3 regions of the Exiguobacterium sp. N4-1P genome follow, and region 2 is predicted to be linked to each of the others. Evidence: riboswitches for the same ligand, from Rfam matches in the RefSeq annotation. Region 2 holds a riboswitch; each other region holds the start of a gene.
The links. Region 2 has a riboswitch for thiamine pyrophosphate ahead of A0126_RS18105 (ECF transporter S component). Riboswitches for the same ligand answer to the same signal wherever they lie in the genome.
Positions count from the first base shown of each region.

Region 1: another riboswitch for thiamine pyrophosphate. It lies ahead of A0126_RS06135 (3-oxoacyl-ACP reductase); the one in region 2 lies ahead of A0126_RS18105 (ECF transporter S component).
Region 3: another riboswitch for thiamine pyrophosphate. It lies ahead of thiD (bifunctional hydroxymethylpyrimidine kinase/phosphomethylpyrimidine kinase); the one in region 2 lies ahead of A0126_RS18105 (ECF transporter S component).

Region 1 covers NZ_CP022236.1:1,207,346-1,210,489, reverse strand. Annotated here, with positions in the region: gene A0126_RS06140 (LLM class flavin-dependent oxidoreductase) at 1-691, opposite strand, end outside; gene A0126_RS06135 (3-oxoacyl-ACP reductase) at 729-1,499, opposite strand; TPP riboswitch at 1,619-1,719, opposite strand; gene adhE (bifunctional acetaldehyde-CoA/alcohol dehydrogenase) at 1,869-3,144, opposite strand, start outside.
Region 2 covers NZ_CP022238.1:292,347-295,490, reverse strand. Annotated here, with positions in the region: gene A0126_RS18110 (50S ribosomal protein L25/general stress protein Ctc) at 236-874, shown strand; TPP riboswitch at 964-1,062, shown strand; gene A0126_RS18105 (ECF transporter S component) at 1,162-1,740, shown strand; gene A0126_RS18100 (ABC transporter ATP-binding protein) at 1,737-3,144, shown strand, end outside.
Region 3 covers NZ_CP022236.1:521,488-524,631, reverse strand. Annotated here, with positions in the region: gene thiE (thiamine phosphate synthase) at 1-484, opposite strand, end outside; gene thiM (hydroxyethylthiazole kinase) at 474-1,244, opposite strand; gene thiD (bifunctional hydroxymethylpyrimidine kinase/phosphomethylpyrimidine kinase) at 1,225-2,034, opposite strand; TPP riboswitch at 2,151-2,261, opposite strand; gene A0126_RS02675 (murein hydrolase activator EnvC family protein) at 2,323-3,144, opposite strand, start outside.

The DNA of each region.
Region 1 (3,144 bases), on a different contig from region 2:
GCTTCGATGCAAGTGCAATCCCTTGGGCAGATGCACCCGCCTGCATTGCCACCGGCTTCCCTTGAGGACTACGCGGTGTAGACGAAGGACCTTTTACGTTGAAGTAGGTCCCGCTATGATGGAATGGTTGAATCTTTTCAGGATCAATCAACCGGTTGTCCGTCCGGCTCGAAAGGAAATCAGCTCGATCCCAGGATAAAAATAATTTTTCCATTACAGATGCAAATTCATCCGCCTTTTGATACCGTTCGTCCCTTGCAGGGAGCCTATCCATACTATGGTTTAACGCTTCCCAGTCCGTCATCGACGTCACCAGGTTCCAGCCGACACGCCCGTTCGTCACGTGATCAAGGCTTAACAGTTGTCTCGCCGCTGTATACGGATTTGAAAACGTACTCGATATCGTTGAAACTAACCCGATATGATGGGTTACTTGAGAAATAGCGGTTAAATTGATTACAGGATCGAGCCAAAAGGCAGGTAGTTCAGTTGCGTTTGCAGCAGGAAAAGATTGATTGTCAGCAAAAAATACAGCATCCAGGCAACCCGCTTCCGCTAGTTGAGCCAATCGCTGATAATAACCGCTCTCCCCGATTTCTTCAATCGCAGAATCCGGCATTAACCATGCCGCTTGATGATGGCCACAGCCGTACAATAAAACACCGACGTTTAACTGCTTTGTTTTCGTCATCTCTAGTTCCCTGACTCCTTTCTCCTGAACGCTGACATCAGTTCATCGTCAATCCGCCATCTACGGTTAGATTTTGACCGGTAATGCCAGAGGCGGCTTCTGACGCTAAAAAGGCGACCAATTGCGCCACCTCTTCCGGCGTCGTCACTCTTTTTAACGGAGTTGATTGAGCAATTAAATCGAATACTTCAGCGGTCGTCACAGCGCTGGCATCTGTCACTTTTAACAAGCCGCCGGAGACGACATTCACGTTTATGCCGTACTGTCCTAGCTCTGATGCAAGATTACGCGTAAAGCCGATCAACCCTGCTTTTGCCGTTGTATATTCGTGATAGGGAACTACCGGGTTTTGATACAGATTCGTGCCGATGCTGATGATGGTGCCGCTATTTCGTTCAATGAACTGCGGCAGGACACTTTGCACGACGTGGAACGCTGCTTTCAACGTGCCATCCAACTGTTTTTGATAATCTTCCCATTCCAAATCGATGAATGATTTTTGAGCGCGCGGATCGAACTTAAAATCGACTAAGGCATTATTGATCACGACATCGATTTGTCCGTAATGAGCTGTCGCTGACTGCATCAATGTCTCGACGTCTTCTCGCTTCGTGACATCCGCATACAGGGCAATGGCATGTTCTGCACCGAGCTCATTTACGAGTTCCTCTGCCGCATCCTTGCTCTTATAATAATTAATCACAACTTTAAACCCATTGTTCACCAATACTCTTGCAATCGTCGCGCCAAGTCCCCGACTGCTTCCCGTCACTACTACCGTTCTGTTCACTGTCTTCCACTCCTTCATCGTCTTTTGCAACTTAAATAGCGAAGTCGTAAACAAAAAAAGCGCAACTCTCCAAAAGGAAAGTTGCGCACGTCTAAATAATCACATAGCAAAAAACCGACAGACTGGTCTTCGCTGGTTTATTAGAGTCTACACTTCCCTACGCTAGTACGAACTAGTTCAGGTTCAAAGGGTTTGAGTATCTACTCATCTCAGTTTAGCAACACCCCTAGTGATTCTATTCAAGTTACCTTCACTTTAGCGGTCTTAGAAATATCTGTCAATAATGACAAGACAGTTTTATCGGTGTCTCTTCTGATTACAAACGAAAGCCTTGCCTCCGTCGACCGGAAGCAAGGCTCTTTTGAATTGCCATGATTTTTTTCTCTGTTATACGCCTTCGTACGCAAGCTCCATGATGTTCCGAAGTTCCGTCACGAGCGGCATTTTTGGATTCGCTGTCGTACATTGATCTTCGAATGCATCGACGGCCATCTTGTCGAGTTTTGCTTCAAAGTCGGCTTTTTTGATGCCTTGGGCTTTGAATGACATTTTGATGTTCAACTGTTGTCCGAGTTCTGTGATCGCTTGGATTAGTGACTCGACACCTTGTTCCGTCGTCGCTGCCGGTAGTCCGAGATAACGCGCGATTTCTGCGTACCGTTCATCAGCGATGAATGATTCATATTTCGGGAACGAAGCGAGTTTCGTCGGTTTCGCTGCATTGTAGCGGATGACGTGTGGCATCAGAATCGCATTCGTGCGACCGTGTGGCGTGTGGAACTCCCCACCGATTTTGTGCGCGATCGAATGGTTAATCCCGAGGAAGGCATTGGCAAACGCCATTCCGGCCATCGTTGACGCATTGTGAACTTTTTCGCGTGCTTCGGCATCGTCACCATTCGCATAAGCGCGTGGCAAGTAGTCGAAGATCATCTTGATCGCTTTTAGCGCCAGTCCGTCCGTATAGTCGTTCGCGAGGACGGAGACGAAGGCTTCTGTCGCATGTGTCAAGACGTCCATTCCGGTGTCCGCCGTGATTGATGCCGGGACCGTCATGACGAATTCCGGATCGATGATTGCGACATCTGGTGTTAATGCATAGTCAGCAATCGGATACTTGACGTTTTTCTCTTTGTCCGTGATGACGGTAAACGGTGTGACTTCAGATCCTGTTCCGGACGTCGTCGGAATCGCGACGAACTTCGCTTTGTTACCGAGCGCCGGGAATTTATAGGCCCGTTTCCGGATATCGAGGAACTTTTGACGTAAGTTCGAGAACGTTTCGTTCGGTTGCTCGTAGAAGAGCCACATGCCTTTCGCTGCATCCATCGCTGATCCGCCACCGAGGGCGATGATCAAGTCCGGTTTGAAGTCGCGCATCGCTTGCGCTCCTGTCTGAACCGTTGCAACCGATGGATCCGGTTCGACTTGGTCGAAGATCCGGTAGCTGACGCCTGCCGGTAAGTTGCGGATGACTTTATCCGCGTAGCCGAACTCGACCATCGCTTGATCGGTGACGATCAACGCACGTGAGACATCTTGAATCGATTTCAAGTATTGGACTGAATTTTTTTCAAAGAAAATCTTTTCCGGTACTTTGAACCACTGCATGTTCACGCGTCGTCTCGCCACCTTCTTGACATTGAGTAGATGTTTCGCCGTT
Region 2 (3,144 bases):
TTACGGGGGTATAACTATCATAGCACCGCATCAGCGAGTTGCTTTTACAACCACATGTTTCTCAATATCAGCGTAATGACCTGGGAGAGAAATGCTAACCACTCACTTCGATCTTCATTTTTATGAAATCAATTTGAAATAGCATTCGATGCACCGTCTTGATCCGGAACGATTCGTTCCACTCCTTTCTTCATTACCTTTTGAGGGCTATACCAAATTCAAGGGGGAAATGAACATGTCAGTAACATTAAAAGTAGAAGAACGCGAAGTACGCCCACGCTCACTTAGAAAGCAATTACGTCATGAAGGAAAAGCTCTTGGTGTCGTGTATGGTTACAAAGTGGAAAGTACACCGATTGCCTTTGACGAAAAAGCATTGATCAAAGTCGTTCGCGAACATGGTGAGAATGCACTTGTTGCACTTCAAATCGGTGGTAAAAAAGTCAACACACTGATCAACAAACTCGATATGGATATCTTCACACCAACAATCAAGCACGTTGAATTCATCGCTGTTAAAATGGATGAAGAAACAGAAGTCGAAACAGATATCGTCCTCGTCGGCGAAGCGGCTGGTGCAAAACTTGGTGGATATCTTTCACAAACACTCTTTAAAGTAACAGTTGCAGCTACACCAGATAAATTACCGGAACGCGTCGAAGTCGATGTGACAAATCTTAACCTCGGTGATTCTCTATCGGTTTCGGATTTGCCGGAAGAAAAAGAATACCGTATCGTTACGGAAGGTGACATTCAAGTCGTTGCCGTCGTCGAATCGACACTTGAAGCGGATCTCGAAGAAGCAGATGCTGAAGAACCAGCTGAAGCGACAGAAGAAGTTTCTACTGAAGAACAAACGGAAGAAAAAGAATAATTTTTCTTACCCTCCCCTCGCGGAGGGTTTTTATCTGTATTGACAACTGTCGGTAGAGTCGGTACAGTAAATAGCGTACACACTATATGCACATCCACTAGGGGAGCCCATTGGCTGAGACGATTCACTTCGGACCCTTTGAACCTGATCTAGTTCATACTAGCGTAGGAAAGTGGAGCGGTAATTCGTTCAATTTTTCTGCATGTTTGCAGATTCAGCGACCGCTCTCTTTCATAGAGGGCGGTCTTTTTGTTTGTCTGGTGGTTGTGCCAAAGGGAGATAGGAACATGAACAGTTGGAAAATGAAAGAAATCATTGTCATGATGATGTTGTCGGTTGCTTGCGGGGTACTCTACTTAGGGTGGTCGACATTGTGGTTACCGATTTCCGCGATCTTCGGACCGGTCGGATCGAACTGGATGTTCGGGATTTGGGTCATCGCGAGTCCGCTTGTCGCCTACATCATTCAAAAGCCCGGGGCAGCACTGATTGCAGAAGTCGTCGCCGCGGCTGTCGAATTATTCACGGGGAGTCACTTCGGATTATCGGCCTTATTGATTGGTTTCGCTCAAGGAATCGGTGCCGAAATCGCTTTTGCCCTCTTCGGATACCGGAAGTTCAACACAATGACGTTAGTTCTATCCGGAATGTTCGCCGCAATCGGTAGTATGGTCTATAGTCTTGTCGTCAATGGTTTCGCCTACTATACGACGACGACACTTCTGTTGACGTTTTCCCTTCAACTCGTCAGCGGTGCATTGCTCGGTGGATTACTTGCGAAAGTCATCGTCGATGCGCTCGTCAAGACAGGGACGTTGAACGGTTATGCGATCGGGCGTAAGCGGCGGAAGCCGGATGCAGCATGATTCATTGTAACGACTTGTCTGTCCGCTATCCGGGGCAACATGACAACGTCCTGCACAAGGTGACGGTGACGCTACACGAAGGGGAAACGACGTTGCTCGTCGGACCGAGCGGCAGTGGGAAAACGACGTTTTTACATGTTCTCGCCGGTTTATTACCTGACGCGATCGAAGCCGATGTCAGCGGCCACTGCAAAACGAATGGGACGGTCGGAATCCTTTTTCAAAATCCGGACGACCAGTTCTGCATGCAGACCGTCGGAGCGGAAGTTGCCTTTAGTCTTGAAAATCGCTCAGTCGACCGCAGTCAGATGGATGACCGGGTTGACGCCGTACTGGCACGTGTCGGCCTTGATGTGCCGCTGACGACACCGATTATGCAACTGTCAGGAGGGATGAAACAACGACTCGCCCTCGCCTGCGTCCTAGCCCTTGAGCCGGATATTCTATTGCTTGACGAACCGACGGCGCAACTCGATCCGGCAGGACATCGGGTTTTGATGCAGCTGATTGAGGAACTCCATCACGACCGGACGTTGACGCTCGTTCTGATTGAACATCAGCTTGACCGCTGTGTGACGTTCAGTGACCGGGTGCTCGTCTTCGATCACGGTGGAACGATTTTACGTGATGGTCCGCCGCTTGATGTCTTCGGTCAGCATCGCGCTGAACTCGAACGACGCGGCATTGCAACACCGCTCCTCTACCCGTATGAACTGGAAACCGTGCCCCCCGCTTCTTCCCAGGCGGGGCGGTTACGAAAAGTGACTAACAACCGTCCTCCGGTTCGGCACGACACGACGTTCGCGCTGACGCGCACCGCGTTAGGACGCCGTAAGCAAGTGATTGTCGATAACCTGTCGCTTGCAACACACGCCGGAGAATGGATCATGGTCGTCGGATCGAACGGTGCCGGGAAAAGCACGTTGCTCGAAACACTGGCGAAATTGATTCCGGCGCAAGGCGGTACGGTCCGCTTGTTCGAAAAAGAACTGCGGACATGGAAAAGTCGGAGCTATTACCGACACGTCGGATTCGTCTTTCAACAGCCAGAGCTCCAATTTCTCAAGCAGACGGTCGAAGACGAGCTCGTAATCAGCATGGATGCACCGACGCCGGAGCGGATTGAAACGGCGTTGCAATCCTACCGGTTAACCCATGTCGCCCGTCAGTCGCCCCTCGCCCTGAGCATGGGTCAAAAGCGACGGCTCAGCGTCGCAACGATGTTGTTAGAACCAAAAGACGTCCTGTTACTCGATGAACCGACGTTCGGTCAAGATGCCGAGACGACAAGTCAACTCATCGAGATGTTCGAGCAGGCGCGATTAAACGGGACGACGCTGATCATGGTGACGCATGACATGGAGCTGGTCCACCAGTATGCCGACCGGGTCCTCGTCCTTGGTG
Region 3 (3,144 bases), on a different contig from region 2:
CACCAATCCCGACGAGAGGAAGGGAAACAGCCCGGCGAATCGCCCGGAGTGTTTCGTTTGTCATCTGACTCGCATCGTCTTTTGTCGCCGTTGGATAGAGCGACCCTACGCCAAGATAAGTTGCCCCGTCTTGCTCTGCTTCGATTGCCTGTTCAACGGTGGAAACAGAAACCCCAATCGTGGCTTCCGGTAACAGCTTACGTGCTTCCTTCAAAGGGATGTCCTCTTGCCCGATATGCAGACCTGCACCGACGATTTGTGCGATATCAATCCGGTCATTGATGATGAGTGGGACGCCGTAACGAGACATCATTTTCTTCAAGTCACTCGCTTGTTCGAGAAATTCTTTCCCTTGCGCCTGCTTTTCACGAAGCTGGACCATCGTCGCGCCACCTTTTATTGCTGCTTCGACCGCATCAATCAAGGCAACGTCCGGGTGAAAGCGCCGATCTGTTACCGCATAAACCGTGTAATCATTCTCCACTGGTCAATACCCCTTTCAAACTTTCTTCTGTAGTCAAGCTGATTGCGTTGAACAACCCCATCCGGAAATCACCAAGTCCCGCTGCTTCATCTGCGACTTCACCCGCTTTTCCCATTAAATACGTCCCATAGGTCGCTGCTTCGAATGCATCATACCCTGCTCCAAGTAGGGTTCCGATGAGCGATGCCGTCATGCAACCTGTCCCTGTAATGTGTCCGAGTCGTGGCGTTCCTACGGTTAGTTTTACTTGTCGCTTGCCGTCTGTAATGAAATCAACCGGTCCCGTTACGACGAGAGTCGTCCCGAGCCGTCCAGCAAACTCATGGACGACTTGAAAATCTAATGTCTCTCCGGAAGCGACATCGACTCCTTTTGAACGTCCGACTTGACCGATGAGCGTCTTGATTTCAGAGACGTTCCCCTTAATGACCGTAAAATGAATTGCTTCGAGTAACTCTTTCGTGAATTGTGTCCGAAGTGTCGTCGCCCCCATTCCGACTGGATCTAAAATAATCGGTTTCTTCAATCGGTTAGCCGTTTGACCTGCCAACAATTGCGACGCTCGTGAAGCTGCGTTCAATGTCCCGATATTGATAACGACAGCATCTGCATGTCCAACCATTTCCTCGACTTCTAGGATATCTTCCGCCATGACAGGTGAACCCCCGAGCGCAAGGGTCATATTGGCACACTCATTAATCGTGACCGCATTCGTTAAATGATGAATTAATGGTTTTTTATCATGAATGGTTGTAAGCATCCGTTTCCCTCCAAATGTCATAAAAGTGATGTGTCGGTCCGATTCCGTTCCCTAAGGCAAATCCATGCCGGATTGCTTCAGTTACGTACCGTTTAGCATAAATCACGCTATCCTTCAGGGAATCTCCCAGCGCAAGACGTGCCGCAATCGCGGAAGACAATGTACATCCAGTACCATGTGTATGCTGGCGTTTTAATCGTGCCTCCTGAAACAGATGATGCCTCCCTTCCGTGTATAAAATATCCGAGGCATCCGTACTTTCAAGATGACCGCCTTTTAACAGGATAGCGATGTCTCGTTTTTGTGCGAATTCCGTCGTCGCCAGCTTCATTTCATCAATTGTCGAAATCGCTTGCCCTAACATGCGTTCCATTTCCGGAATATTCGGGGTCGTCAAGGTTGCAAGCGGCATCAAATGCTCCATTAATGCTTGTTCAGCATATTTCCTTAACAGCGCATGCCCCCCTTTTGCGACCATCACGGGGTCTAAGACGACTGGTCCCTGATAATGTTTCAAACATTTGGCAATGACTTGAATCGTTTTTTCATTCGAGACCATCCCAATTTTAACGGCATCTACACGAATATCGCTAAAAATCGAGTTCAACTGGGCTTCGACAAGCGTTGGTGATACATCTTCAACTGCTTGTACGCCTAACGTATTTTGCGCTGTGATAGCAGTAATTACACTCATACCGTAAACCCCAAGAGCAGAAAAAGTTTTTAAGTCGGCTTGAATTCCAGCTCCACCACTAGAGTCTGATCCAGCAATCGTCAGTACATGTTTCATCGATAGACCTCACTTTCTATGAGAGCACAAGGAGAAAGCGGAACGAAAAAAAGCGCCGTCCGCTGTAAAAAAGCAGACGACGCCATGAAAAACCAACGAGTGTGGTCACTTATTCATGTCTTCAATCTCAACTTTCCTACGCTGGTATTATCCAGATCAGGTGATAGGGTCGAAAACAGAATGGTTTTCCTCTCAGCCAGATTCCTCCAGCTCCCCTAGTTGCTCATGATTTAAATTTCTCTTTCACTGTAGCATAGCGCCATAAAAAAAACGAGCCGAAGCTCGTTTTTATAAGTATGCTAATGGATTAACTGTGTTAGCTGGTCCTGTCGCACTGTATTGGTAACCACCAATATGCAATTCAAAATGAAGATGTGCGCCCGTCGAGTTTCCCGTATTTCCGAGCGTACCGATTTGTTGCCCTTGCGAGACCGTTTGTCCAGCATGAACTGATAATGAATTCATATGCGCGTAAACTGTTGTATACACTTTCCCATTCAAGAAATGTGAAATCATCACGTGATTTCCGTACGGTCCACCGCTTCCTGCTGTGATGACCGTTCCTGAAGCTGCTGCGACGATTGATGATCCGACTGACCCTCTAAAGTCGACACCATTATGGAAAGTATACCCATTCGCACCACTCGCTGGTCCGAATCCTTGTGAAACACTTCCTGACGCAGGGCGAACGAACTGCGCCGAACCACTCGGAACACTAGCGACTGGCGTAGCACTTACGACCTTCTTAGACGTCCCGGCGTTGTTTTTTTCCGCCGCCTCCGCCGCCTTTTCCGCTGCCGCTTTTTCAGCTGCTGCCTTTTCCGCTGCTGCTTTAGCTGCTGCCTTTGCTGCCGCAATCGCACGTTCTTGCGCTTCTAATGTCGCTTGAAGTTCTTTCGCATTCAGAAGTTTTGTCGTAAATTTTGTTTTACCTTGACGTAATTTTTTTAAGGTTGCACTACGTGCTTTCATTTGCTGTTTGAGTTCCTTTTTTTGAACCAAAAGGGCTTCTTTTTCTTTCACTCGCTCTTCCTTTTTATCCACAAGCGTCGCTTTAGCATCAGCTAATTTTTTTTGCGTTTCAAGGTAAGCAGAAATCATCTTGTCATC